One region of the Arthrobacter sp. TmtSoilC51 genome, then DNA from elsewhere that is predicted to be linked to it. Evidence: riboswitches for the same ligand, from Rfam matches in the RefSeq annotation. Region 1 holds a riboswitch; each other region holds the start of a gene.
The links. A riboswitch is a leader RNA that binds a small molecule or an ion and turns the genes downstream of it on or off. The one in region 1 is predicted to bind S-adenosylmethionine.

Region 1 (7,178 bases):
CAGTCCAATTGCCGCACGACCTTCCGGCCCCATTGCCCGGTGGGTGGTGGTGGCCGGGTGCGTGATGAGGGACTTGGAGTCGCCGAGGTTGTTCGAGATGTCGATGACGCGCAGGCCGTCCAGCAATGCGAAGGCGGCGTCCTTGGCGGAACGCCCGGAAGAGGGCAGCAGCTCGAAGGTCAGTACGGTACCGCCGGCCTTCATCTGCTTGGCTGCAAGCTCGTACTGGGGGTGCGATTTCAGCAAGGGGTACTTGACCCAGCTGATGGCAGGTTGCTGCTCAAGCCATTCCGCGATTTTCAAAGCGGAGGCCGAGCTGTGGTTCACGCGCAAGCCGATGGTCTCCAGGCCCTTGGTCAACACCCAGGCGTTGAACGCGGAGAGTGAAGGTCCGGTGTGGCGCATCAACTGCTTGACCGGGCCATCGATGAATTCCTTGGTGCCCATGATTGCGCCGCCGAGGACACGTCCCTGGCCATCGATGTGCTTGGTGCCGGAATACACGATGACGTCTGCGCCCAAGTCACCGCAGCGCTGCAGCAGGGGAGTGGCAAAGACATTGTCGACGACGACAGTCGCCCCTGCGGCATGCGCCAGCTCGCTGACGGCGGCAATGTCCACGATTTCCTGCATGGGGTTCGAGGGCGATTCGAAGAAGACGGCGGTGGTCGGTTCGGAGAGGGCGGCACGCCACTGCTCGAGGTCCGGACCGTCGACGAACACTGTTTCAACGCCCCAGCGCGGCAGGATCTCGTTGAGGATGACGAAGCACGAGCCGAACAGGGAGCGGGCGGCAACCACGCGGTCACCGGCAGCCAACAGGGCACCCAAAGCGGTGAAGACCGCGGACATGCCGGACGCCGTCGCAAAGCATGCCTCGGTGCCTTCGAGCAGGCGCAGCCGCTCCTGGAAGGTGGCCACGGACGGGTTGCCGTAGCGCGAGTAGACGAAGCGTTCGTCCTCGCCGGTGAAGGCGCGTTCGGCGGCGGCAGCGGATTCGTAGACGAAGCCGGAGTTCAGGAAAACGGGTTCCGACGTTTCCTGGAAGTTGGTACGGTCAAGGCCGCCGCGTACTGCCTGTGTGTCAGGGCTCCAACTGGCGGCATCAGGATTGAAAGTCACTTAGTCGGTCCCCAGGTTGGTCGGCAGGCCACGGTTCTTCCAGCCGTTGATGGTGCGTTCCCCGTAGCGGTCCGGGTCGCCTTCGAAGCCTTCGAGCACGTTGTAGGCGGTAAAGCCAGCCTGCGTCGCGGCGATGGCCGCGGAGATGGATCGCTGGCCTGAGCGGCAGATGAAAACGAGTTCCACGCCCTCGCCCTCGGGCGCCTGCTGCTGCAGTTCCTCAAGGAAGCGGGAGTTGGGGATGCCGCCGGCGAGGTTCCACTGGATGAACAGGGGATCGTTCTCCGTGGCCTTGGTGTCCGGGATCCCGATGTGGGCCCACTCGCCCTCGGTGCGGACGTCCACCAGGATGGCGCCTTCTTCCAGCTTTGCCCACGCGTCCTGCGGGGTCAGGTCACCTGCGTAACTCATGCGTGTCCCTCGAATGCTTCGTCGTCTTCGTAGTTCTCCAACTGGTCAACGGCATTCGCAACAGCGGCGTCTGCGCTGGCGATGGCAGTGGGCAGGACGACGGCCTGCGCCACGATGATATCCGTGCCATTGAAGGCGGCGGCCGGGCTGCCGTGGAGCACGTAGCCTTCGGCGAGGGCCGCGGTGATCCGCTCGCAGAATTCACGGGTATCCGGACCTGTGATCAGGCGGTAGGAGAGTTTTTCTTCAGTGGGTTCAGGCATTGGCTGGTGCTCCTCAGTCACGCTTGCAGTTCGAAGTGTCGATACGCCGAGTAGTCACCTGAGGCACCCCGCCGGAGAGAGGGTTGCCGACCAGCAAGTCAGGGCTTGGCGCTGGTGCTCATTACTCAAGAAAAACGTAACATCCCGCGGCTGCAGCCCGCACTTGCAAGCGGTTGCGCAGCCGTCATGTTGCGTAACCGGCTGGTGCTGGGGTACCAGCCCAAATGTGACGTCCCGGGAGCATAATTGACGCAGGACGACCCCCTGTAACTTCGCATGAAATCAGGTCGCGGTGAACGGACAAGACAGTTCTACACTCAAGCCCATGCTGCATTTTGGATGGTTCGTGGGGCACGGTTTCGGCGTCCAGGGCTGGGGCACTCCCGGATATAGCCTGGGCTACGACTGGAAGAAGCCGGCCCTGTATCAAGAGGCCGTCCGGGCCTTCGAACAATCCGGGCTTGACCTGTTCATCATCGAGGATTCCCTCACTGTTCCGGACACCTATGGCGGCACTGCCGAGGTTTCACTGGCGCATGCCTCCTTTGCGCCCAAGCATGATCCCTTGGCGCTGGTCCCGTACCTTCTTTCGGCAACCAAGCACCTGGGGATCGTGCCCACGGTCAGTGCATCGTTCTATCCTCCCTTCACGGCGGCCCGCCTCCTGGCTACGCTCCAGCATTTCTCCGAGGGGCAGCTGGGCTGGAACGTTGTTACCTCCGGCAGCGACCTTGCGGCGCAGAATTATGGGCTGGACCAGCAGATCGAGCACGACCTGCGATATGAGAAGGCGGAGGAATTCGTCGACGTCGTCCGGCGGCTCTGGCGGAGCTGGGAACCTGGCGCTGTGCTTGAGGACGTTGAGGCCGGCGTGTTCGCGGACCACACCAAAGTGCACCCCATCAACCATCAAGGTGACTTCTTCAAGGTCCGGGGCCCGTTGAATACCGCGCCCTTGCCGGAGGAGCCCGTGCTGGTGCAGGCCGGTGCTTCGCCACGCGGCAAAGCCTTCGCGGGTGGGCACGCGGATGTGGCGATCGCCTTGGCGCGGGGCGTTGACGGCATGAAGGCCTACCGGGATTCCATCCGTGCCGAGGCCGCCAAAGCTGGCAGGAACCCCGATGACGTCAAGGTACTTTTCGTGCTGAAGCCCACCATAGTCGGCTCATCAGCCGAGGCCGAGGAGTTGCGGGCGCAGCGCCGGGAGCTCACCCAGCGTGACATCGACAGCCAGCTCAACTCGATCTCCTACCTCTCGGTGATCGATTTCAAGCAATTCGACCTCGATGCGCCGTTGCCTGAACTGAGTACCAACAGCAACCAAGGCACGTTGGAACACTTCGCGAAGGCAGCGCCCCCGGGGTCTACCCTGCGCCAGATCCTGCAAGCACGCAGCGGTGGTGCCGGCGATTCGATCATCGGCACGGTTGGTGAAATCGCGGATTACCTTGAGGAGACCGGCGAGGCCGTGGGTGGCGACGGCTTCCTCTTCTCCGGCTTTGTGGACCCCGTGACCGTCCATGGCGTGTTGGACAAGCTCACTCCCGAACTGCGCCGCCGCGGCCTGTTGAGGAAGAGTTACGGCAACGGCGGCTTCCGCCAAAACCTCCTGGACTTCTGACGATGTCCTCCGAGCCCAGGGCCCTGCTGATTGGGACGTCGCCTGTGGACGCCCGAAGCGTTGCCCTGGCCGCGCTGGATCCGGCGTTTCACGTGAAACTCAACCAAGATGCGTTGTCTTTGCTGGGTCGCTCACGGGAAGTGCTGGAGCGGGCTTCGACGTCCGGGGAGAGAATCTACGGCCTCAATACCCTCCTCGGATCCGGACGCGATACAGCTGTGGAGGAGAAGTCGGTCCTGGCGTACCAAATCCAAGTAGTCAGGTATCACAACAGTGGCGTTGGCGCTTACCTGGACCGGCCCTCGTCCCGGGCCGTGATCCTCGCCCGGCTCATCGGCTTCAGCCGCGGCGGATCCGGAGTGCGGCCGGAGACAGCCCAGTTCTATGCGGAACTGCTCAACCGTGGGGTTCTTCCCGCCATTCCGCGCGAAGGCTCAGTCGGCTCGTCGGACCTCACCCAGCTGGCCGCCGTCGCCGCCGTTGCAATAGGTGAGGGTGAAGCGTTCGACGCCGATGGCACTTTGGTGCCTGGGTCAAAAGCGCTCGCCGACGCCGGTCTCCAGCCCCTGCGGCTCGCGCCCGGTGAGGCCCTGGCCCTGGTCAGCGCCAACGCTTACTCGGTAGGCGCCGGGACCCTGGCATTGGTGCGCCTGCAGCACGTGGCGGAACTCGCCGACGTCGCGCTTTCCCTGTCGCTTGAGACCATCGCAAGGTACGACGGCGGGGGGAACCTCAGCCCGTTTTCGCCGGCTATCCAGGCGGCCAAAGCGGTGGACGGGCAGAAAGACTCGGCCGCCGCGGTACGTCATCTGTTGCGCGGCGGATGGTTGGAGGACGTTCGTCCCGAAGCATCGGTGCAGGATCCTTTGTCATTCCGTTCTGCGCCCCAGACGCATGGAGCTTTTCGTTCCCTGGTTTCACAGCTCGGCGATGCGTTGAACGTGGAGCTGAACGGGCGCGGCGACAACCCTTTGGTGGATATCGAAAGCGGGCAGATGGTGTCCGGTGGGAACTTTCAACCGATGCAGCTGGCTCTTTCCTTTGAGGGGCTGCGGCTGGCGTTGGCGCACGTTGGGATTTCCAGCGAGCGGCGCATCGCCAAGCTGTATCCGCCGCAGCGGGCAATCCGGGCGAGGCACCTGGAGGCTGCGTCCTCTGACGCTGCGCTGTCTGCGTCCGGGCCGGCCGCAGGCCTTGTGCAGGAGGAGTTGCCCGGGCTGCTCTGGTATTCCGCCGCTGGGCTGCTGTCCGAACTGAAGTTCCTGGCAGCGCCGGCGACGCTCGGGGCACCCACCCTCTCGGCCGACGTCGAGGATCACTCCACCTTGGCCCCGTTGGCTTTGCAGCAACTCGAAAGCTCGTTGGAGGCCTTGGAGAAATTGCTTGCTATCGAGGCCTTGACGGGGTCATATCTGCTGCTCGAAGCAGGTGCCGCGCAGCCGCTCGGAAAGGGGACAGGCGCCGTCGTGGGTCGGCTGGCCGACGTGCTGGCGGACCGGCCGTCGGCTCCGGACCTGGTGGAGCGTGCGCGGCGTGAGTTGCGCGACGTGGTGGCGCAGGAATTGCCGGCTACGGGTGAAAAGGAGGGGACAACGTGAGTACAGCGATCCGCAAACATGGCATACACGCGGCGGCAGGTTTGCCGGACGGGCTGGATGCTTCCGTGCTGGACAAAGTGGGCAATACTCCGCTGGTGAAATTGGAAGCCCTGGGCCGTGGATTGGGCAGCACCATCCACATCAAGCTTGAGTCCGAGAACCCGGGCGGATCCATCAAGGACCGTACGGCGCTGAGCATGGTCCGGGCTGCCGAGCGCTCAGGGGAGTTACAGCCGGGCGCAACCATTGTGGAGAGCACTTCCGGTAATACCGGGATCGGACTGGCGCTCATTGGGCGGCTGACCGGCCATCCCGTTGTAGTGGTCACGGGCGACACCATCTCCCAGGAGAAGCTCGCGGCGCTCCACAGCTACGGTGCGCGCGTGGTCCTGACGGACTGGAGCGCACCCTCCGAATCCCCCGAGAACGCCCGCGCCGTGGCGGCGCGAATCACTGCCGGGACTCCCAGCGCGTGGCGGCCCATGCAGTTCGACAACCCTGCCAATCCTGCCGCGCATTACCAAACCACGGGTCCGGAGATCTGGGAGCAGACCCACGGTTTGGTGACGCATTTCGTGGCTGGCATCGGAACTGGTGGGACCATCAGCGGCAACGGCCGGTTCCTGAAAGAAAAGGTTGCGGCCTCGCGGCCGGGCGGACACCTTGAAGTGGTGGGCGCTGACCCCTACGGCTCCACCTACAGCGGTGGACATCCCGGGGAGATCCTGGTGGACGGCGTGGGTAATTCCTGGCCCGAGGCTGAATGGCCCAAGGCCTTTGACCGGTCCATTGTTGACCGGTTCCTGCGTATCCCCAACGACGAGGTCTACTCCACGGTGCATCGGCTCCTCGACGAAGAAGGGCTTGCGCTGGGTCCATCGTCCGGACTCGCGGTGGCTGCTGCCCTGCGTGTGGCCCGGGCCGCACCCCACGGTTCGGTAGTGGTGGCCATAGCGCCCGACGCCGGAACGAACTACCTGAGCAAGGCCTTCAACCCGGTGTGGCTGGCAGAGAACGGAATCCATCTGGCCCGCGACGCCGACTAGGACGCTCTCTCACTTCCAACGGCTTTTGGGCGGTTGCTCTCTCACTTCCCATCCCGCCCACAGGGTGCGCCCGCCATCGAACGGGCGCACCCCGGGCGGCCCTTAGCCGGCTGCCAGCCTCCTGATCAACTCGGCCTGATCGGGGAACTGCGCCACGAGTGCCTCCACATCTTCGCTCGTGGGTTTCGCAGAATCCGTCGGTTCATAGCCGGGGGACAGGCTGCAGCTGACCAGGGCGAAACCGGCGCCAGCCAACTCAGCCCCAAACCACGTGGAATGCGGCGCTGCTCCATGCAGAATCTCACCAGCCTCCGGATCCGGGCCGAACACCGTTGACGAGTAGCCTTCAACCTGCCCAAAGACGTGCAACCGGATGGGTGCGCCCAGATGGAAGAACCACAGTTCGTCCTGCTTCAAGGTGTGCAATTGGAGGACTTCCCCCGCCTGCAGCAGGTACCAGTTGGAGCTGTACAGCGGATGGTCACTGCCAAAGCGCGGTGGCAACGCCGGGCCCGCGATCAGCTCGTCGCTCACCATTGCCGGCGCGAACCAGCCGCCAACGCCCGACGGCGTCATGTCCAACCGCTTGATCCATTCCTTCGCATCCGGGCCGGCGGAGTCCCGGCTGGCGGAGTGGATGCCCGGGCTTCCGCCTGCCAGATCCACGTCAGTCATTGGGTGGATCCGCCAGTGAGAAGCAGACAGTGATCCCGATGATTGCCCCCGTGTCCAGCGACCGAAGGAGCCCTTTTTGGGTAACGATGTCCACGTTCACCGTCCCGCCATCCTTCAACGGAACTTCGATCACCTCGTGGAAATTGAGCAAGGGCTTTCCACTGGCCATCACTTCCTTGTCGTGTGCAACATGGGCTGCCCGCGAGTCCTGATGCCCGATCAACTGGTCCTTGGTCATCCCCACAAGGTCGGCGAAGTTCTGGTTCACCCACAGAAAGACGGAGTTGGCGTCCTTGACCACCCAATAGACCCCATCCTGCCTGTCCAGAACGTCGGCGACTGTCATCGGCGGCAAAGTGGGCAGGACTGCCGGATCCAGGGCCGGAACCGCGGTCACAGCGCAACTCCCGTGCCGCCGTCGGCCTCCAACCGCTCGGCGAGG
Region 2 (7,178 bases), 1.7 Mb from region 1:
CGGCGGTGGTCCCGGCGCAATGGAAGCGGCCAACATGGGCGCCTACCTCAGTGGACTGCCCGACGCCGATTCCACCGCGGCGCTGCAAGTGCTAGCTTCCGTTCCTGGGTTCAGGCCCTCGGTGACGGCTTGGGCGCGGCAAGCAGCCGCCGTCGTCGAAAGTTATCCGGAAGGCACCGCGACGCTGGGAATACCCACCTGGTTCTACGGTCACGAGCCACCAAACCTGTTCTCCACGCACATCGCCAAGTACTTCGCCAACGCGATCCGCGAAGCGATTCTCCTGGAGCTTTGCAACGGCGGGATCGTGTTCCTGCCGGGTTCGGCCGGAACCGTACAGGAGATCTTCCAGGACGCCTGCGAAAACTACTACGGTGCCCCCGAAACCATCACTCCCATGGTCCTGGTGGGCCGGGCCCATTGGGAACGGACGTACCCGGCATGGCCCATGCTGCGGAGCCTCGCCGCCGGGAGGCCCATGGCGGACAGAATCTTCCTGGTGGACACGGTGGAGGACGCGCTCGCAGTCGTGGCCAGCTAGAAGTCCTTGCTGCAGGGGCCTGAGCCAAGCTGGGCAAGGCCCGTCTTGTCTCCGGCGGCGTACTGGCGAACCCACGAGGCTTGGTCGTACATCAGCTGGCGGGGGTCATCAACATGGTCCAGGCCAAGCACATGCCCGAGTTCGTGCATGATCACGGCGGTGCCCACTTCCTTGCCCTGGGGCGAGTCCATGATCCCGGCGAACTGCGGCGCATCCAACGACACCGAGCCAGTCACATACGCCTTGTATCCGTTGCTCAGGCCGATAGAGGAGCTTCCACCCAGGCCCACAGTTTGGCCGGTCAGCCGGGGCACCTGCTCCGGGGTGGTCCAGGCAATGAGCACCGGGGCCCAGCGGTCGCCGTAGGTGGTGGGCTGGTAGCCGGCCCTGTTGGTGGTGGGGATCTCGGACGTCGGGCCGTCATAGATGAACTTGAGGCCGGAGGCCAGGCTGGCCTGTCGAACGGCGTCTTCCACCATGGAATACCAGCCGGTCGGGGCCAGATCTGCGTTCACGACGTAGTGGATCGGCCTGCAGGGGGAGTAGGCGAGGGGGGTTCCGTCCTCCTTGACGGCCAGGAATTTATAGGAAGTGCTGGTCCGCTGCAACGGCGCCGGCGTGCCCAGGGGTGCATCGGCTTCTTCAAAGCCGGGAAGTGGATCCTGGCGTTGGCCAAAGGGAACCAGCCCTGGCCGCGGCGCTTGGCTTTGCGTAGCGGAATCGGACCAGAACCGTTGCAGTTCGCCACTGAAGTATGCACCGGCACAGACTAAACCGAGAATGCCTAGCAGGAGCAGGATGGCGGCGATACTGCTGTGCTTGATGGGTTGCTTGACGGGTGGTTGATAAGGCGGCGGGGGATAGGGGTCTGGCCATGGTGGCGACCCATAAGGTTCCATCGGACCCCCTCACGGGACGGCCCAATCGGACGGTGTGCGCCGCCGTCGGCCGCTTCCGTCAGGATAGAACCCATGGCGCCGCGAGTCCATGGCGATTTGCGGGCCGGCTGCGCAGCTTCAGATGTCCTTGCGGCAGGGAGCGGAGGCCAGCAGGTGAAGGCCGTTCAGGTCGCCTGCAGCCAACCCGTCCGGGGCGCCAATCTCCGGGTACATCAGTTGAACAGGATCATCAACGTGGTCCAAACCCATGACATGCCCCAGCTCATGCTGCATGACCGCCAGAACGTAGTCAGAACCGCCTTCCTCGGCAAGGAGCTCCGCCACTTGCGGGGTGTCGAGCTCCAGGCTGCCGGTGATGTAGCTCTTGGGGCCGTTGTTGAGGGAGTACATGGTGCTGCCGCCCGTACCGATGACGTTGTCAGCCAGCGCCGGAGCTGCCTCGGGAGTGGTCCATGAAATCAGCAGCGGAGCCCACCGGTCGCCGTACTTGGATGGTTGGTACGGTTCGCGCTTCCCGGTTGGCAACTCGTCTGTGCTGCCATCGTTGACGAACTGGATTCCGGACGCTGCGGAGATATTGGCGATTGCGGTGCTGAGCAGCCTGTCCGTACCCTCAGGCGCGGTGGCGCCATTCACCACGTAGTGCAAGGGGCGGCACGGTGAGTACCCAACCGGAGTGCCGTCGTCGTTGGTTGCCAGGAACTTGTACGAATCGCTGGCGTGTTCTGGAGCCAGCGGCGAGGCCAGCGGGGCGTCTGCCTCTTCCACTCCCGGAGGCGGTGCGTCCAGGGCCCGGGGCGGGGCCTGCTGGCTTGGCTCACTCTTGGGCGAATTGGGCAGGGCAATGCCCGGAAGCAGGCTGGTGATGCGAGGATCGCCGTGGAGGAGGCCGCTGACGAACACAGCCACCACGGCGGCGAGGACAGCCATGAGTAGGCCGCGAAGAATCTGGAGGGTTGTGCCGGCACGACGGTGTTTTGGCGCGCGCAACGGCGACTGCTCCGAATCCACGGTTCTCCATTCCTCACGCCCCGGTCACGCGGGGCCGCGCGGAGGACGAACCAACATTACCGCCTAGACGATCATCGTTCCGAACGCGAGGCCAAGCCCATAGGTGGCGGCCGCAGCGCCCAAGCCGATCGCCAACTGCCGGAAGCCACGGCTCAGCGGTGAGGTTCCGGACAGTAGCCCGACGACGGCGCCAGTCGCCAGGAGCGCGATCCCCACCAGTACGCCGGCTACTACCAGTGCCGCCACGCCCGTCATGCCAAAAATGAACGGAAGGATCGGCACGATGGCACCGGAAGCGAAGAAGCAGAAGCTGGACATCGCAGCCCCCCAGGCAGACCCCACGGTTTCATGGTCGTCGGCGGGCTGCTCCTTCTCGGGTTGCAAGGAGAGGCTGGGATCGCAGTCGCAGCTGAAGAGTCCCATGCGTTCGGCGGCCCGGTGTTCGGCGGCCTCGCGGGTCATGCCGCGAGCCAGGTACACCAGCACGAGCTCGTTGTGCTCAATATCCAAGGACGGGGCGGCGGTGAGGGTTGCCTGCGTGGGCAGTGTGGCGCTTAGCAACTCCCGTTGCGACCGGACTGAAACGTACTCGCCGGCACCCATGGAAAGGGCGCCGGCCAGCAATCCCGCCACGCCGCTCATGAGTACAACCGGGCTTGGAACGCCCGTTGCGGCCATACCCATGACCAGTGAAAGGTTGCTCACCAGGCCATCGTTGGCACCAAAAACAGCGGCACGGAAGGTACCGGAGAGCCTGTTGCGGCCACGGGTGGCAAGGCCCCGGACAACTTCTTCGTGGATTTGCTCGTCGGCAACCATGGCCGGAGTCGCAGCGGGTTCGGCCCCGTAAGGAGAGCGGCCTTCGGCGCGCTGCGCCAACGCGAGCACGAATACGGAGCCGAAGTGCCGGGCCAGGAAGCCCAGTATCTGGCTGCGGGTGGAAGCTCCCTTCGGCATTCCGGCGTGTTCTCCGAGGAGCTTGAGCCAGTGTGCCTCGTGTCTTCCCTCTGCCTCGGCCAAGGCGAGCAGGATCTGGCGTTCTTCGCCGTCGCGACGCTGGGCGAGCTCCCGGTAGACAGCGGCTTCGGCACGCTCGTCAGCCAGGTATTGACGCCACCGCCTGATGTCCGAGGACGTGGGCCGGCCTGATTGGGGTGGTGTTCCGGATCCGGGGGCGGGGTCCGGAGCGGGGCTCGACGGACCGTGGGATTCCTGGTGCTTTTGCACTTTCTCTCCTGTGCTGGGTGGGGTAGTAGCGGCCCCATTGCACGCCCACTGTACCGCTTATTGGCGCGGATTTTTGGCCGGTATTCCTTAGTTGGAATGTTCGGCGTGCCTTAATTTCCGGGGTGGAAACACTCTGCTTCGAGCCCTCCTTGGTCCCGTGCCGGCCCTTGCCTTGACCGCCTGCGGGCACAGTGCTCAGATGGATAGACAGGGGCGGGGGCCCTCCCCGCACTCGGTCAGCGGGCTGCCTGCCAGCCCACCAGACGGAGGTTGCAGCATGGATACCACCGAACCGCACGCCAACCACCCGGTACGGGAGACCATCGAGTCGGACCCCGCTTATGACTACAGCGACGACCAGGAAGTCGACGAACCCTGGGTGGAGGAAATCGACGTCCCGGAAGACGACGAGCGCGTTGTCCCCCTTGACGAAACCGAAGAGTTCCGCGGGGAAGAAGACGAAGAACCCTAGGCAGGGCCTTCTTCACCAAACGTGAAATGACGCTCGAGCCCTGCTGAACACCCGAGCGCTGCAACAGTCACGGTCAGCGTCCTGGACGATTCGCACCAACGCGAAGGGCGCACGGCCTGGGCCAGCGCCTGCGCAATCAAGCGCGGCTCGGGGTGTCGGAACCGGTGCAGCCCGCCGTTCAGTACCAGCGTCACCGTCCCCAGGACAAGATCGACGCCGGGAATCACCCGCACGGTCCGCGCTTTGGTTTCGGTGGGGATGCCCTGGATGGGGGCGGTAACGCCTTGGCTTGGGGTGGTAACGCCTTGGTACGGCAAGGACTGCTCCTTTGGGGGAGTGCTCTTGCCCGCTCGGTTGTCTCTGGTCCGGGGCGGGCCGCTTCCTCATCCGAACCACCCTTGAACATGGGGTTGGTGTGTGGCCAGTCGGAGCTTGGCGCCACCTCTCTTGAAGCATGCACCACTGTACTGGAGGAGTGCCGACTGGAGAAGTAGCGTCCTTGGTTACCCCCCTTGTTACGGGGCCTGCTTGTTGTGCGGCCTGCTCTGCGCCTTTTGTGGCCTGGATAGCGCGCATAGTGGGCCTCGCAACGGGTCCCCCGACAGCACAACGGTCCCCGGACAGAGCAACGGCGGCGCTGCCCCGAAAAGGGGCGGCGCCGCCGTCGAACATTGCTCAGTTCAGTTCGTGCCTGATGCCTGATGCCTGATGTCTGGTGCCTGAAGCCTGGTGCCTTGTGGCCCTGGGCCGCTAGCTGGCGGTGTGGCTGCTGACCGGGTGGGCTTCCAGGGGCAATTCCTCCGAGACGGCACCGGCCACCCGCTTGTCCCAAGCAGCCCGGACTTCTGGTGCAGTGGGAGGCGTGCGGAGTGAAATCACGACGTATGCCACGAACGAGGCCGCCAGGCCGTAGTAGATAGGTTCGTTGGCGTAGACGCCATCCGCGCTCGGAATGGCTCCAATGGCGAACAGAATCAGCAAGGTCAGGGTCAGGACCGAGCCCACTGCCATGGACCATGCAGCAGCGATACCGGTTCCGCGCTTCCACACGAGGCCTCCGAGAATCGCGACAAGGAGGCCGCCCACGAGGATGTCGTAGGCAATGGTGAGGGCAACAACTACGTCCTGCGCAGCCATGGAGATCAGGACGGCAACGATGCCCAGGCCAAGGACCCAGTAACGGTTGGCCTTGACGTCGTGCTCGGGGTTTTCCGTGTCGTCCGTGTTGATGGTCTTGCCGAACCAGCTGGCCACGAAGGGAACAACATCTGCGCGTGCCACCGTGGCGGCGGCAATAAGGGCACCGGAAGCGGTGGACATCATGGCTGCAACAGCGGCCGCCATGACAAGGCCGCCGATGCCGATGGGCAGGATGTGGGTTGCCACCTCGGCGTAGACCACGTCCTTGCCAAGGTTGGCGACATCGATGTTGGGCAGTGCTACCCGGGCGGCAAGGCCGATCAGGGCGCCGGCCACGCCGTACAGGATGCAGTAAACGCCGGCCGTTGCTCCGCCCCAGCGTGCGACCTTGGCAGTCTTGGCGGTGAAGACGCGCTGCCAGATGTCCTGGCCGATCAGAAGTCCCAGTGTGTACACAACGAAGTACGTGATGATGGTCTGGACGCCGATTCCGTCGATCTGGAAGAAGCTCGCATCGACGCGCTCACGGATGCCGTCGATTCCTCCGGCTGCGTTCATGACGAACGGAAGCATCAGGAAGAAGATGCCCACGGTCTTGATGATGAACTGGACCTGGTCGGCCAGGGTGATGGACCACATGCCACCGATGGTCGAGTAGACAAGCACGATTGCACCGCCGACGGCGATCGCCATCCAGCGTTCCCAGTCGAAGAGGACGACGAAGATGGTTGCGTATGCACCGGTGGACGTGGCGCACAGCATGAGGGTGTAAGCCAGCATCACAATTCCGGATGTCTGTGTGGCCTTGCTGCCGTAGCGAAGGCTCAACATTTGCGAGACCGTGTAGATCTTCAGGCGCTGGATGGTGCCGGCGAAAAGCAGGCTCAGGAGGAGGACGCCGGCGCCGATCGCGACTACGAGCCACATGCCTGAAATGCCGAACTTGTAGCCCAGGCCGACGCCGCCGACGGTGGATGCGCCACCAAGGACAACTGCGGCCATGGTGCCTGTGTAAAGGAAGGGACCCAGGCGGCGGCCGGCCACCAGGAAGTCGCTGTTGTTCTTGGTGCGGGACTTGCCCCACCAGCCGAATGCCAGCATGGCAAGCAGGTACACCACCACAATGGCGATGTTTATGAACGAAGAGTCCATGAGTGGCTCCTTGGAGCTGATGCACGAAGGTTGGGGTTTTCGACGATACGCCTGGGAAGCGTCGAAGTCTCCGTGCTGATGATTGGAGATTGGTTTTGGTGTTGTGTGCCTCACAGACAACACTTGTTGCCTATGAGGATATGTTGTGATCGGAGTAACAGTCAAGGGGCTTTGGTCATCGTGGGGCTGTTGGTGGCTCCCACAGCCCGTGCTGCCGCTACTATTGCTGCAATGACAGGGGCCCAATGACAGGCCTGAAAGGTTCGTGAATGAAGGCTCTCCCCGTTGAACCAAGCAACGTTCCCGTTGCTATCGGTTCCAGAATCCGCGCAGCCCGCCAGGCGCAGCGCCTCACCATCGAGCAAGTGGCGGACGCCACTGGGCTGACCAAGGGTTTCCTCAGCCGCGTCGAGAGGGACCTGACATCACCGTCGGTCGCTTCGCTCGTTACCCTTTGCCAGGTCCTGTCCGTCTCGGTGGGTGACTTGTTTGCCGCCCCGGAAACCCACCTGACCAGGCGTGACGACGGTCCGCGGATTTCCCTTGGTGGCCAGGGCATCGTGGAGCGCCTATTGACTGCCCGGTCAGAACGTCGCCTGCAGATCCTCCAGGCCACCATCGAGCCTCGGGGCCGTGGTGAGAACGAGCTCTACGCGGTGGACTGCGATGTTGACGTTCTCCATGTGGTCAAGGGGCGCATCAAGCTCATCCTGACCAACGAGGAGTACGACCTCGA
Region 3 (7,178 bases), 1.1 Mb from region 1:
GCTTCCGCCCTGCCGCCCCGGACACCGCTTCAAAAACGGGTGCTCGTGGTTGCAATTGTGGCTTCTTTTATTGCCATCCTGGATGGTTTCGTGGTGAACCTGGCACTCCCGGCCATCGGGCGCGAGCTCGGCGGTGGCTTGGTCATCCAGCAATGGGTGGTGGATGCGTATCTATTGACCCTCGGGGCCCTGATTCTGGTAGCCGGTTCATTGTCCGACCACTTTGGCCGGGCACGGATCCTCGAATGGGGGCTGGCGGGCTTTGCCCTGACGTCAGTGATGTGCGGCCTGGCTTGGAACGGGGAGGTCCTTGTGGTGTCCCGCGCACTTCAGGGTATTGCGGGGGCCCTCCTTGTGCCCAGTTCGTTGGCCATGATCATTACGTCCTTCTCCGGGCCATCCCAGTCCAAAGCGATTGGCCAGTGGTCCGGCTGGACGAGTGCTGCCGCCATCGTTGGGCCGCTGATTGGCGGGGTCTCGGTGGACATGTTGTCCTGGCGCGTTATCTTCTTCATCAACGTTATTCCGGCCATTGCAATTTGGCCTCTGCTCGCGGGCCTTCGGGCCTCCGACGCGGCCAGGGACAAGAGCAAGGGAATCGACTACCTCGGTGCGGTCCTTGCCATGATCGGTCTGGGTGGTCCTGTCTACGCCTTCATTGAACAGGGCCGGATGGGTTGGTCGAGTGTGCAGGTCTGGATGCCACTCGTGGTCGGTGTCGTGGCCATGGCGTTGTTCGTTGTCCACGAAGCGAGGACCAAGCAACCGATGTTGCCGTTAAGGCTGTTTGCCATTCGCAACTTTGGCTGGGGCAACCTGGCGACGCTCGCGATTTACGGTGGGATATCGCTTGGATTCTTCGTCCTGGGAATCTACCTCCAGCAGGTGGGAGGCATGGGGGCTACCATCGCGGGAATTGCACTGCTTCCAGCGACCGTCATCCTGATGCTGACGGCGTCCTACTTCGGTGGGTTGGCCGGAAAGTATGGTCCGCGATGGTTCATGACTGTGGGGCCGCTGTTGTGCGGTGTTGGTTTTCTCATGTCCCTATCCGTCCAGGAGCCACTGAACTACTGGACCCAGGTGTTGCCGGGCCAGATAGTCTTTGGTGTGGGACTCACCACCCTCGTCGCGCCACTCACTGCTGCGATTCTGGGCGCGGTACCGCAGGAAGAGGCCGGAATCGGTTCGGCCGTCAATAACGCTGTGGCCCGTATCGCCGGCCTCATCTGTATTGCTTTTGCCGGCCTGATCGTCGGTCCGGTGTTCTCACGGCAAGGTTTGTACAACGCCTTGATAGTCACGGCGGTACTGTTCGTTGTCGGGGCGGTGGCGTCCGCCGTCGGGATCCGTAACCCCGCTCCGGAAGCCGCAGTTGCCGCTGGGAGCGAACCGGATGCAGCGTCCGACGACGGCGGGTCGGCCAGCCAGCGTACGTAGCCTGGGCAGCGCATCGGGTCATCGTGCGGGAAGTACGCAACCTTCGTGGACTTCGGCGCTCTGGACCCAAAGTGCCGAGGTAACTTCGTCGGCAAGATCAAACTCGCGGCGCTGTGGACCGCTGCCAATCCGAACAACGAGGGCTCCGCCGAAAGGTTTGCGGCCCACAACTTCCACCGGAGCGTCCAAGGTGATCTCTTCCGACGCGAGGTAGCGGAGGAGATCGGGGTTTTCATCGCTGATCCGGGTGATGCGGCCTGAGTGGCCCTCGTCCAACTCGATCATGCGGTAGGCGTGCGGCAACTCCACCGATCCGTCTGCCGAGGGAATGGGGTCGCCATGGGGATCCCGGAGGGGATGGCCAAGCTTGGCGGCCATGCGCTCGATGAAGGTATCGGACACAGCGTGTTCCAACATCTCAGCTTCGTCGTGGACTTCATCCCAGCTGTAACCGAGTTCGTCCACGAGGTAAGTCTCAATGAGGCGGTGGCGCCGGACCATGGACAGTGCCAGGCGCATGCCCTCCGGAGTCAGCCTGATAGCACTGTAAGGCTGGTGATCCACCAAGCCCTGGTCCTTGAGTTTGCGGACCATTTCAGACACCGAGGAATTGGCAACGCCAAGCCGCTGGGCAAGCTGGGAGGACGTAATTGGTTTGTCCTGCCACTCCGTGTACGAGTAGATGACCTTGACGTAGTCCTCGATCGAGGAGGAGGGCGTACTGGTCTTCACACACCAAGCCTACCGTGGCAGGGCGCCCTGGATCTTGCGGGCCCGCCAAGTCTGCGTCACGTACGGCAGTTCCAGGAGCTGGCCGGGGGCGTGGCCCAGATGATCGTAGAGGTACCATTCCAGGTTGCCCATGACCTTCGCCCGGGTGGCCTCGTTGGCGCGGAGGTAGTAGCTGCGCGATTTGGTGAGCTCCATGATGTCCTCCGGCGACACAGCGTCCAGCCAACTGGTGAGATGGCTCTCCACATCCGTGAATTCCGGTCCGATAACTGGCCGGAAGCCGGGCTTGTGGACATCTCCGGCGTGCATGATGCGCGATAGCCGGTGGACCCAGGGCACAGAAGTGTCCAGTTGGTTCCATACGAGGCCAAGAACTCCGTGGGGGCGAAGGATTCGGGCGATTTCCGTGCTGGCCTTGAGCGGGTCACACCAGTGCCAGGCCTGGGCAACGCTGACGACGTCGAATGCTGAGTCCGTCAACCCTGTTGCCTCGGCCGTTCCCTCCAACGCCTTGACGTCAGGATAGGACTTTTGCAGTTGCTCCAGCATGTCCAAGGAAGGATCGACGGCGGCCACCTCAAGTCCGCGTTCCACCAAGAGGGCAGTGAATTTTCCCGTTCCCGCTCCGAGATCCGCGGCGGACTTCGCTCCCAGAGGAAGAAGCCAGTCCACTGAATCTGCGGGATAGCCGGGCCGAACGCGATCGTAGTGTTCCCCGCCGTCCTGAAAGCTCAGGCCCAGCTGGCGGCGGCGGGTGGCATGCAGCTTGGGTCCACCGGGGCTACCCGTGCCTCCGGAAAGACCTCGGGAATGCATGGCCACGCAACAACTCCTTTACCGCAAACGCCTGGGATACCGTACGAATTTACCGTAAGGACCATGCTGACGCTCCCGGCTCAGGCCGCTTAGTCAATAGTGCAGGGCGCGGCACCTGCGGTGCCTGGCGTATTCGGTGCCCATTCCGGGTAGCTGCGGTGGTCATTGGCCGGTACCCAGCGGCCCTCGTCCACCACGTAGTCCCAGCCGAGCCCGGTGCGCTTGAGTTCCTCGATACCCGCCAGCAGCCGTGTGGCATCCTCCAAGCGGGAGCCCACGCCGAAGCTGGCCCGCAGCGAGCCCGAAGGGAGCCCGAGCCGCTTGAGCAGGGGGTGCGCGCAGAAGCGGCCGTCACGAAGCCCTACACCGTGTTCTGCGGCGAGGTAAGCCGCGACCAATCCGGCGTCGAATCCTTCCACCGAGAAGTTGACCACGCCGATGGTGTCCTCTGAGTCGCTGAAGATCCGGTGGACGGTAACGCCGTCGATTGCCTCAAGTCCCTGTACCAGGTACGAGCGGATGGCCGCTTCATGAGCATGCCAGGCCTCTTGGTCCAGCGCGGCGAGCACCTGCGTAGCGCGGGCCAATGTTGCCGCGCCCAGGACGTTGGGGGAGCCGCCCTCGTGACGTGCGGGACCGGAAGCCCAACTGACCGAGTCGAGGCGGGCTTCACGAACAGCGCCGCCGCCGGCAAGGTGGGGAGTGCCGGCGTCAAGCCAGTCAGGGCGCCCTACAACAACGCCGGCGCCGAACGGAGCGTAGAGCTTATGCCCGGAGAATACGATGTAGTCGACGTCTGATTCGGTGATGTTGATGCGGCGGTGCGGGGCAAGCTGGGCTGCGTCCACCACAATCCGTGCACCGTATTCGTGCGCCAGGGCGGCGAGTTCGGCGATCGGCAGGATTTCGCCCGTCACGTTCGAAGCCCCGGTAACTGCCAGCAAGGACACGCCGCCTTGACTGAGTTCCTCGCGGAGCTTTGCCACGGTAGCGGTCAGTGTAGAACCAGCTACGACGCTGCGGTGCGGAACGCCCTGCCAAGGCAGGAGGTTGGCATGGTGCTCGATGTCCAGGTAGAGGACCTCGCCGGTCGGCTTTCCGTCGAGTTGCGGAAGGCAGCCTGCCAACAGGTTGAGTGAATCCGTGGTGTTCCGGGTGAAGATGACGGAATCGTCGGGGCGGCCGCCAACGAACTCACGCACGATGTCGCGGGAGTTCTCGTAGACGGACGTGCTGATCTGGGAAGCGTAGCCCGCACCGCGGTGGACACTCGCGTAGTAGGGGAGGATCTCATTGAGATACGCAGAAACGATGGTCAGGGCCGGAGCCGACGCTCCGTAATCGAGGTTGGCGTAGCGGACGTGGCCACCCTGGATCAGGGGAGCTTGCAGCTCCGCGCCCGTGACAGCGGCCAGGGGCCTGCCTGCAGCGGCTTCCTGCGCTGCTCCGACCGCAAAGGACGGCAGGACGGTGGAGTTGAACGTAGCAGTGCTCATGGGACCTCACTCAAGAAGGACCCCCACAGGGGATCCGCGCTTGCCGTATCCCTTCCGGACCGGCCAGGTCGTCACCCGGGGCACCCCACCGCGAATGGAGGGTTGCCGGCCAGCAAACCGGGGTTTAGCGCTGGCACTCGTGACCTGTAAAGAGGTTAGGGCAAGCCTCCGGCCTGTTCCAAAGTCGCTTCGCTTTGTTAAGCGGATTGTTACGAAGCGTGCCGAAACAGCCCTTTGGGCGAAGAAAAAACGGCGGATGCCCCGTAAAGGAGGCATCCGCCGTCGAAAATTCTATCCACAGCCAGATGTCTTGCTCGTATCGCTGGATCAGAGGAGGTCATCCAAGGCGGGGTTTAGCCGTTTGAGGACCTCTGAATGCAGGATGGAGTTGGTGGCCAAGGCGTTGCCCCCGAAGGGGCCATCCTCGCCTTCCAACGAGGTGAAACGGCCGCCGGCTTCCGTGACGATGGGTACAAGCGCGGCCATGTCGTAAAGGTTCAATTCCGGCTCGCAGGCGATATCCACGGCCCCCTCGGCCACCAAGCAATAGGACCAGAAGTCGCCGTAGGCACGCGTGCGCCAGATGTCTTCCGTCAGACCTAGGAATTCGTCGAGATTGCCGCGTTCCTTCCAACCGGAAAGGCTGGAATATGACATCGAAGCATCGGCCAGGCGCGAAACGTTGGACACCTTGAGCCGGGTGGCCGAGGCCAGGGAGCGCCCCATATAGGCGCCCATGTCCTTTGCCGCCCACCAACGTTTGCCGAGTGCGGGAGCACTGACAACTCCAACCACCGGCTCGCCTTCGTCCACGAGTGCGATCAGGGTGGCCCACACTGGAACGCCACGCACGAAGTTCTTGGTGCCGTCGATGGGGTCGATGATCCAGCGCCGGGAGCCGTGGCCGCTGCTGCCGAACTCCTCGCCGAGGACAGCGTCCCGGGGGCGCGAGCGCGACAGCTGGCCCCGGATTGCTTCTTCCGCAGCCTTGTCGGCATCAGTAACGGGAGTGAGGTCAGGCTTGGTCTCGACCCGCAGATCCAGTGCCTTGAAGCGGTCCATGGTTTGGGCGTCCACGGAATCCGCCAGCACGTGGGCCAGTCGCAGATCATCGTTGTAGCTGGATACGGGTTGGGTCATGCCACCAAACTATCGTGAAACTTTCCCTGCAGTTGGATCCGTGTTCCACCAATGTTTAGTTGACGGTACCCAGTTCCTTGGTTTCCTTCGCTTCCAAACGCGGGTCTGCGCCCAGCAGCCGCCGGAGCGAAGACAACCGTGCCACTCCGGAAGGACCGGCGTTTCCCTCGTTCACCCACGCGTCAAGTCCACAATTGATGGCACTGGCATCGTGTTTGCAGCCGCGGTCGCAAGCTTCGGTGCCCGGTTCCAAATCGGGGAAGGAATGCAGGATGCGATCGGGGTCCACGTGCGCGAGTCCGAAGGAACGAATACCGGGGGTATCGATGATCCAGCTACCGGACGGCGCGTCCGCCAGCTTCAAGGCCAACGCCGACGACGACGTATGCCGGCCCCTTCCGGTGACAGCATTAACGCCACCCGTAGCGCGCTCAGCGCCGGTCAGGGCGTTGACCATGGTGGACTTGCCGACTCCCGAATGGCCAAGCATGACTGTCACTTTGCCATCAAGGTGGGCCCGCAATTGGGCAACGGCGCTGCTGTCCAGACGCGCGGACAGTCCGTCGTCCGATCGGGCGTCAATACCGGAAGCTTCGGCGTCGGCCGTACGGCTGATGATGACAGGGAAGTCCAGGCTGAGATAGTTGGACAACAGCTCGGCAGGATCCTTGACGTCAGCCTTGGTGACGAGCAGCAGTGGCTCGATCCCGGCGTCGTAGGCTGCAACCAAGGCGCGGTCGATAAAGCCAGTGCGCGGTTCCGGGTTGGCCGCGGCGACCACCACCACAAGTTGGTCCGCGTTGGCCACCACCACTCTTTCGATGGGGTCGGTATCATCGGCGCTGCGGCGAAGGACCGTCTTGCGTTCTTCGACACGCACCAGCCTTGCCAGGGTGTCCGGCGCCCCCGATACGTCGCCCACCAGCGCGACGAAATCGCCGGGGACCACGGGATTTCGCCGTAGTTCACGCGCGCGTGCGGCGATGATAATACGCTCGTCCGCGGAGTCTTCCCCAACGATGGCCGTGTAGCGCCCGCGGTCTACCGTGATGATCCGGCCGATGACTGCGTCATCATGGCTGGGGCGGTCCTTGGTCCGGGGCCTTGATCCTTTTTTGTTCGGACGGATCCGGACGTCCGATTCGTCCCAGGAGCGTGCGTCGCGGCCCATGGTCAGTTGCTGGCCTCACTGGTGACGGTCTCATCGTCGCCTGTGCGCTGCTGCAGCATGGCCTCCCACATCTGTGGAAATTCGGGCATCGTCTTGGACGTCGTGGCGATATCTTCCACCTGCACACCTTCAACGGCGAGCCCCAGAATGGCGCCCGCCGTAGCCATGCGGTGGTCGGCATAGCTGTGGACGACGCCTGCGTGCAAAGCAGCCGGGCGGATGATAAGGCCGTCGGCTGTTTCCTCTGCGTCGCCGCCCAGCCGGTTGATTTCAGCGGCCAACGCGGCGAGCCGATCGGTTTCATGGCCACGAAGGTGGGCGATACCGGTCAGCCTTGACGGGCCCGTAGCCAGGGCGCACAGCGCTGCGACCGTGGGCGCAAG
Region 4 (7,178 bases), 2.3 Mb from region 1:
GCAGAAGCTGTGGCCGGTGGAGCCCACAAAACCCGCGAAGAACTAGCCGACGTGCTGGAACAGGCGGGGCTTCCCAGCAAAGGCCTTGGCTTCATTTACCACCTGATGCACGCGGAGATCAGCAAAATTTTGGTGAGCGGCGCCCCGGTCCGCTCCGCTGGCGGCGCGCTCAAGCAGACCTACGCCCTCTTCCAGGAACGTGTGCCCACACCTGGCGACACTTCCTTGACGGGCGATGACCGCGAGTGGGCCTTGGGCCAGTTGGCGTTGCGATACTTCAGCAGCCGGGGACCTGCCACAGTCAAGGATTGCGCCGCGTGGTCCGGACTGACCATGAAGGATGTGCGGCTTGGCGTGCAGGTGGCTGGAGAGTGGGCTCCTGGCGCCCTGGCCACCGTGGCAATTGACGGCCTGGACTTCTACCTGCCGGCCGAAGACATCGATGTGCTTGCAGCGTCTCCCCCACCAGCCGACGCCGGGCCAAGACTTCCCCGGGTCGATCTCATCCAGTGCTACGACGAGTACGTGATGGGCTATTCGGAGTCGAGGCACTACCTCGGGGGAAAGGCGCCCTACTTCCCGGAGGGCGATGCTCCCATTCACGTGGTGTTGCTGGATGGCAGGTTGGCCGGATGGTGGCGGCACGCCTTCAGCGGTGGGATCTGCGAAATCGACGTCAGAATGAACCGGCCGGCCACAACAGCCGAACACCATGCTTTGGAGGCAGAAGTGGAGCGCTACGGAAAGTTCCTGGGCATGGAGGCAAAGTTGGTGTGAATCTGCGGGACTAAGCTGGGTTAAGACCTAGGAGGCCTGCACCGTGAACAATCTGATCTTCTGGATCATCGTCTGCTCGTGGCTGATTCCCTTGGGGATCCGCATGTACAACAAGTCCCGGGCGCGGCGGCTCCAGGACCGCAACTTCTCCCGTCCGGGCTACCCGCCACAGGGGTTTCCTCCGCAGGGCTACCAACAGCAGCAGAATTACCAGCCGCAAAACTACCCCGGCTATTCTCCCGAGCCCACCCACATCCGCCCGGCGGATGCGGCACCGCCGGCGGCACCGCCGTCGAACGGTTCTTCAACTACGTTCCCCAGCAACAGCGGTTCCGGGCAGCAAGGCTTCCGCGCACGCAAGTTGGCCGAACTGGACCTCAAGTTCAGCAACGGCGAAATTGCCATGGAGGATTACATGAAGCAGCGCGGCGAAATCATGAATGGCTGAGCCGGCTTAGGCGAAGAAGGCCTCGCGCAGCTGCTCTGACAGTTGGCCGATTTCGGTCAGGAAGCCATCGTGGCCGATGGGAGCCTCGATGACGTGGACGGGTACATTGCCTGGCAGATTTTGCGCCAGCTCCAATGACTGGGCCGGGAAGTAGAGGCGGTCCGAGTCGACGGCTGCCACGAAGAACTCGGCAGTGGTGCTTGCCAAGGCGTCCTTCAAGGTGCCACGGCCCCGGCTGATGTCATGGGACATGAGTGCCTCAGTGATGGCGATGTAGCTGTTGGCGTCGAACCGGCGCACGAGCTTGGTGCCTTGGTGGTCGAGGTAGCTTTCCACCTGGTAGCGGCCGCGTTCCCCCAGCACCGCAGCGGCCAGCGGCGTCTCCTGGTGTTGCGCTTCCCGCCCGAAGCGGAAATCAAGCTCCAGCGCGGAACGGTAGGTGATGTGGGCTATCCGGCGGGCCAGGGCGAGGCCCGCCTCGGGAGTCGGTCCACCGTAGTAGTCGCCATTGTTGAAGTTGGGGTCCTGGCGGATAGCCAGGGTCTGCGGCTGGGCGAAAGCGATTTGCTCGGCTGTGCTGTAGGCGCCGACAGAAATAACTGCGCACCGCTGAACGCGCTCAGGATAGGTCACAGCCCATTCAAGTGCCCGGGCGCCGCCCATGGAACCGCCCAGGACGGCGTGCCATGCTTTGATGCCCAATGCATCGGCCAGGCGCGCTTCGGCTGCCGTACTGTCGCGCAAAGTGACCAGGGGGAAGCGGGATCCCCAAGGCCGCCCGTCCGGCGCCTTGGACGACGGGCCAGTGCTGCCGTAACAGCCGCCCACAATGTTGATGGAGATAACGAAGAACCGGTTGGTGTCGATCGTCGCACCGGGACCGACAAGCTGCTCCCACCAGCCTTCCTCATCCGTTGCGCCGCGGGCCACATGCGTGCTTCCCGTCAGTGCGTGCTGAACGAGGACAGCGTTGGACGCATCAGCGTTCAGCTGCCCCCAGGTTTCGTAGGCCAACACAACATCGGGGAGGAAACCGCCGGCTTCAAGTTCCAGCGGACCTACGCCGGCGTACTTGACCGTCCCGTCTTCTTCGCCCGATTTGGGGAGTGCTGTAGCAGTAATGGTCATTCCTTTGACACCTAACCTCGCGCTTGCCCGTCGCCTTGCGTGCGACAGGCCAGGTCTTCACCCGGGGCACCCCACCGCGGAGGAGGGTTGCCGGCCAGCAAGCCGGGGCTGTCACTGGCACTCATGACCTAATACGTAGAGTCTAGGAAAAATACGGTTGTTTTGGCGAAGAATGTGACAGCTGTGTGACGGTTTGGGGTCGTTTGGTTCAGGAACACGCACGGCGAAGGGCCGCCCGGCGAATTTTCGACTGCGGCGGGCGGCCACTCCTCCCAGTGCGCTTAAGCGCCTTTGGCAGCCCGGAACCCGGCCTCCAGGTCAGCGATGATGTCGTCTACATGCTCAATTCCCACGGACAACCGGACCAAGCCTGGATTAACACCGGCGGCCACCTGCTGTTCCACTGTGAGCTGGCTATGGGTGGTCGACGCCGGATGGATGACCAGCGAGCGGACGTCACCAATGTTGGCAACATGGGAGTGCAGCTCCAGGCCGTCGACGAAGCGCTTGCCGGCCTCGACACCGCCCTTGATAGTGAACGCCACCACGGCACCGGTGCCCCTGGGGCCATACTTCCGGCCGCGGTCGTACCAGGGGCTGGAGGGCAGCCCCGCGAAGGCGACCGATTCGACGTCGTCCCTCGACTCAAGCCATTCGGCAACCCTGGTGGCGTTGGAGACATGGCGCTCAACGCGCAGGCTCAGGGTTTCCAGGCCCTGGGCAATGAGGAAGGCGTTGAAGGGGGAAACCGCCGAACCCAGATCGCGCAGCAACTGCACACGGGCCTTGAGTATGTAGGAGAGGTTGGCTCTGAGCGCGCCGTCCTTGCCCAGGTCCCGGGCGTAAACGAGTCCGTTGTAGCTGGGGTCCGGGGTATTGAATCCGGGGAAGCGCTCCGGGTCCTTTCCGAAGTCGAAGTTTCCGGAGTCCACGATCACGCCGGCGATCGCCGCACCGTGGCCGCCAAGATACTTGGTGGCCGAGTGCACCACGATGTCCGCACCCCATTCGATGGGACGAATGAGGTATGGGGTTGAGAGCGTGTTGTCCACGATCAGCGGCACACCGGCCTCATGCGCGGTGCGTGAAATGCCCTCGATGTCCAGCACGTCCTGGCGCGGGTTGGAAACTACCTCACCGAAGAACAGCTTGGTGTTGGGCTGCACAGCTTCCCGCCACTGGTCCAGATTGTCCGGGTCCTCCACGAACGTGACGGAGATGCCGAACTTCTTTAGCGTGTGGGCCAACAGGTTGTAGGTTCCGCCGTACAGGCTGGGGCTGGCGACGATGTGATCGCCGGCCTCGGCAATGTTGAGAATGGCGAACGTTTCCGCGGCCTGTCCTGAGCTGAGGAGCAATGCGCCCAGTCCGCCTTCCAGGCTGGCGATGCGCTGCTCCACGGCATCCTGCGTCGGGTTGCCGATGCGGGTGTAGATGGGGGCAAGCTCAGCCAGCGCAAACCGGTTTGCCGCGCTCTCTGCGCTGGGGAACACGAAGGAAGTGGTCTGGTAGATCGGAAGCGACCGCGCTCCCGTGGCAGAGTCGGGTTCCTGCCCTGCGTGGATCTGGCGGGTTTCGAAAGACCATCCTTGGGACATTGAATTCTCCTTTTAGTGGCGCGCGGGTTTGCCGTGGATCGCTGGAGGCGTTGGCTGGGGCCAGTCTAGGAAGCGTCCGGGGCCTTGGACAGCTTTGTGACGAAGGCAGTATTTTTCGGTCTTCAGGCGACCCACCGTGACGCATTCCGGCGGCACACAGCTGAGGTCCCATGATAGTTAGGCTTCCCTTAGCTGAGACCCCGATCACAAAGTGCCAAGATGAAGCCATGCGCATGGATCACGTCTCTTACGCTTGTGAACGAGATGGCCTTTTGGCCACTACCGAACGAATTTCCGCAGCTCTGGGAGTGGACGCAGTCCGGGGCGGAGTGCACCCGCGCTTCGGTACCCGGAACATGATCATTCCCTTGGCGGATAACAAATACCTGGAAGTCGTGGAGGTCCTGGACCACCCCGCTTCCGACAAGGCACCCTTTGGCCAGGCGGTCCGCGCGCGCTCAGCAGCTGGCGGCGGTTGGATGGGCTGGTGCGTCGCCGTTGACGACCTAGCCCCCTTCGAAGACCGCCTCGGCCGCTCCGCGGTTCCGGGCAACCGCAAGTTCCCGGATGGCCGCGAACTCGTGTGGCGGCAGATCGGCATTCTCGGCTTGATCGCCGATCCCCAGGTGCCGTACCTGCTCAAGTGGGAGGGCGACCCCTCACTGCACCCGTCCAGGGTCTATGAGAGTGACGTCAAGATGTCCAGCCTCACCATCGCGGGCTCGGCGGAACGCGTTACCGAATGGCTGGGCGAACCCGTTGAGAAGCCGCTCGAGGACGTCGCTGTCCAGTGGATGGCACCGCACGGCACGCCCGGCATCATGTCCGTCACTTTCGAAACCGCCTCCGGCGCCGTCACCATCTGAGGCGCACCTTCCCTTGGGGCCTGGTCCCCTCCCCGGTCCATCGTGTCCGGTCAAGCTTCGGCCGCCATCAGCGGGTGCCAACGACGTCACCCACCGATGGCGGCCGAATATTTTTAATGCCAACAGGACTGGCATTGGTTAGCCGAGCCCCACTGCCTTCCCGAACAGGCTGAATCCCACAAACGCGACGATGTCCAGCAACGCATGCGCAATGACCAAAGGCATGACCCGCTTGGTCTTGGTGTAGATCCAGGCAAACACCAGGCCCATGGCGAAGTTGCCTATGAAGGGTCCGAAGCCTTGGTACAAGTGGTAACTGCCACGAAGGGCCGCGCTGACGACGATGGCCAACGGGGTACTCCAGCCAAATTTTCCGAAACGGTCCAAGAGATAGCCCACCACGATCACTTCCTCCACCACCCCGTGGCGGATCGCGGAGAGAATCAGCACAGGTACAGTCCACCAGTAAGCCTCAAGGCCGCTGGGCACAATCGCGGTGGTGATTCCCAGGGCCCTGCCTGCGGCGTACAAGCCAAGTGACGGGATGCCGATCGCGGCGGCGAGCCCCAATCCCTGCAGAGCGTCCTTACCCGGACGTGCAAAGTTGAATCCCAACCGGGTGAAGCCTGAGCCACTTCCGCCTTCCCTGCCACCCTGTGAGTGCGAGGACAGGAAATAGAACACCAGGACCACCGGCACCAAGGCGAAGATGATGTCCAGCAGCTGATACGTGAGGTCGAAGTACTCGCGGGTGCTTTGGGACCTGTTCAGCGTGGAGGTTGCCTCGGACAGCGGCGCGCGCGTCATCTTGTCCAGGAGCTGCACCACGGAGTACACGGCTGATTGGCCCAGGGACAGGCCCAGCACGATGAGCACTTCGGCGCGCAGGCGGCGGCGGGAAGCAAGGAGCATGTACCTATCTTGCCTGCAGTTCCTGCCACTTTGCCGTGAACTGGACACCTTCCCGTGCCACTGGTGGGCAGGACCCTATGCTTGGTGGGATGAGTGCGCCAGGGAGAATCTTCATGATCCGGCACGGCCAGTCCGCCGCGAACGCCGACACGTCAATCTACAACCGCGTGCCGGACTACCGCATCCCGCTGACCGGACTCGGAATAGAACAGGCACGGATAGCAGGCGAGGCCCTCCGGCGGAAACTCGACGGCGAGCAGGTCTGCGTTTACGTGTCCCCCTATTTGCGGGCCTACCAAACCCTTGAGGCGATGGACCTGGGCCCGCTGATCGAGCGCGTGATCGAAGAACCCAGGCTCCGGGAGCAGGACTGGGCCAACTTCCAGATCGCCGGGGAGATCGAGGACCAGAAAGAACTCCGCAACCTTTACGGCCACTTCTTCTACAGGTTCCGTGAGGGCGAGTCAGGCTCGGACGTCTACGACCGCGTGTCCTCGTTCATGGAGACTCTCTACCGGCACTGGGAAAAACCGACGTACGCACCTAATACCCTCATGGTCACCCACGGACTAACCATGCGGTTGTTCTGCATGCGCTGGTTCCACTGGACTGTCGAATATTTCGAGTCGCTCAACAACCCCGACAACGCCGAGCTCCGCACGCTGGTAAGGACCGACGACGGCCAGTACAGCCTGGATTCACCGTTCAGCCAGTGGGTGCCCAGGGACGTTGACGATTCAGTGCTCCACGCGCCAAGAATGCGTTTCTAGCGGCATTGCCTAGCTGGCAGGGGCGACGATGACTTCCGTACCCTTGGCTTCGAACGCGGCTTTGTCCTCGGCGCTGATGCCCGAGTCCGTGATCAGGTGCCTGAAGTCGTAGCCCGCCATGGCGGCAAAGGAGCGGCGTCCCACCTTGGAGGAATCCGCCACAACATAGGACTCGGTGGCGCGGCGGGCCATCACGGTGTTCACCATGGCTTCGCCCTCGTCGGTGATGGTGGGACCGAGTTCCGGATCCACGCCGTTAACGCCAATGAACGCGATGTCCAAGGCAACCTTCTGCATGATCACGTCTGTGTAGGGCCCAACGAGTTCATAGGAGCGCGGGTTCAGGATGCCCCCGGTGACCATGATCTTGATGTTGGGACGGACGGCCAGTTGAGAGGCAATGTTGATGGCATTGGTCACCACCGTGAGAGTGGGTCTGTTGGACGGCGCGTTGAGGTCCTCGCGCGTGGACAGGAGCTGCGCAAGTGCAGTGTTGGTGGTTCCACCACTGAGGCCGATCACGGCTCCGGGCCGGATCAGCGCGGAGGCCGCCTGGGCAATTTCCTGCTTGGCCGCGGCGTGGTCGTCACGGTTATAGCGTCCCGGGAGGTCGTAGGACACGGAGCCCGTGGTGGCGCCGCCGCGCGTCCGGCTCAGGAGTCGCTGCTTGGCAAGACTG

Region 2: another riboswitch for S-adenosylmethionine. It lies ahead of ACZ5G6_RS05380 (hypothetical protein); the one in region 1 lies ahead of ACZ5G6_RS20845 (DUF1737 domain-containing protein).
Region 3: another riboswitch for S-adenosylmethionine. It lies ahead of ACZ5G6_RS15865 (aminotransferase class V-fold PLP-dependent enzyme); the one in region 1 lies ahead of ACZ5G6_RS20845 (DUF1737 domain-containing protein).
Region 4: another riboswitch for S-adenosylmethionine. It lies ahead of metX (homoserine O-acetyltransferase MetX); the one in region 1 lies ahead of ACZ5G6_RS20845 (DUF1737 domain-containing protein).

What each region holds. Positions count from the first base shown of each region.
Region 1 covers NZ_AP035877.1:4,560,800-4,567,977, reverse strand. The annotation lists gene ACZ5G6_RS20855 (O-succinylhomoserine sulfhydrylase) at 1-1,122, opposite strand, end outside; gene ACZ5G6_RS20850 (rhodanese-like domain-containing protein) at 1,123-1,533, opposite strand; gene ACZ5G6_RS20845 (DUF1737 domain-containing protein) at 1,530-1,796, opposite strand; SAM riboswitch class IV at 1,811-1,922, opposite strand; gene ACZ5G6_RS20840 (NtaA/DmoA family FMN-dependent monooxygenase) at 2,089-3,417, shown strand; gene ACZ5G6_RS20835 (aromatic amino acid ammonia-lyase) at 3,420-5,015, shown strand; gene ACZ5G6_RS20830 (PLP-dependent cysteine synthase family protein) at 5,012-6,061, shown strand; gene ACZ5G6_RS20825 (cupin domain-containing protein) at 6,164-6,736, opposite strand; gene ACZ5G6_RS20820 (PAS domain-containing protein) at 6,729-7,133, opposite strand; gene ACZ5G6_RS20815 (GMC oxidoreductase) at 7,130-7,178, opposite strand, start outside.
Region 2 covers NZ_AP035877.1:1,133,685-1,140,862, forward strand. The annotation lists gene ACZ5G6_RS05355 (LOG family protein) at 1-541, shown strand, start outside; gene ACZ5G6_RS05360 (matrixin family metalloprotease) at 538-1,440, opposite strand; gene ACZ5G6_RS05365 (matrixin family metalloprotease) at 1,558-2,370, opposite strand; gene ACZ5G6_RS05370 (VIT1/CCC1 transporter family protein) at 2,515-3,678, opposite strand; gene ACZ5G6_RS05375 (hypothetical protein) at 3,956-4,150, shown strand; gene ACZ5G6_RS05380 (hypothetical protein) at 4,147-4,467, opposite strand; SAM riboswitch class IV at 4,484-4,603, opposite strand; gene ACZ5G6_RS05385 (sodium:solute symporter family protein) at 4,901-6,442, opposite strand; gene ACZ5G6_RS05390 (helix-turn-helix domain-containing protein) at 6,712-7,178, shown strand, end outside.
Region 3 covers NZ_AP035877.1:3,471,152-3,478,329, reverse strand. The annotation lists gene ACZ5G6_RS15880 (MFS transporter) at 1-1,440, shown strand, start outside; gene ACZ5G6_RS15875 (metal-dependent transcriptional regulator) at 1,459-2,172, opposite strand; gene ACZ5G6_RS15870 (class I SAM-dependent methyltransferase) at 2,182-2,988, opposite strand; gene ACZ5G6_RS15865 (aminotransferase class V-fold PLP-dependent enzyme) at 3,078-4,484, opposite strand; SAM riboswitch class IV at 4,516-4,629, opposite strand; gene hisN (histidinol-phosphatase) at 4,812-5,624, opposite strand; gene rsgA (ribosome small subunit-dependent GTPase A) at 5,680-6,795, opposite strand; gene aroA (3-phosphoshikimate 1-carboxyvinyltransferase) at 6,798-7,178, opposite strand, start outside.
Region 4 covers NZ_AP035877.1:1,684,820-1,691,997, reverse strand. The annotation lists gene ACZ5G6_RS07680 (winged helix DNA-binding domain-containing protein) at 1-777, shown strand, start outside; gene ACZ5G6_RS07675 (hypothetical protein) at 821-1,225, shown strand; gene metX (homoserine O-acetyltransferase MetX) at 1,232-2,353, opposite strand; SAM riboswitch class IV at 2,368-2,482, opposite strand; gene ACZ5G6_RS07665 (bifunctional o-acetylhomoserine/o-acetylserine sulfhydrylase) at 2,635-3,951, opposite strand; gene ACZ5G6_RS07660 (VOC family protein) at 4,179-4,817, shown strand; gene ACZ5G6_RS07655 (CPBP family intramembrane glutamic endopeptidase) at 4,956-5,729, opposite strand; gene ACZ5G6_RS07650 (histidine phosphatase family protein) at 5,843-6,499, shown strand; gene ACZ5G6_RS07645 (DeoR/GlpR family DNA-binding transcription regulator) at 6,509-7,178, opposite strand, start outside.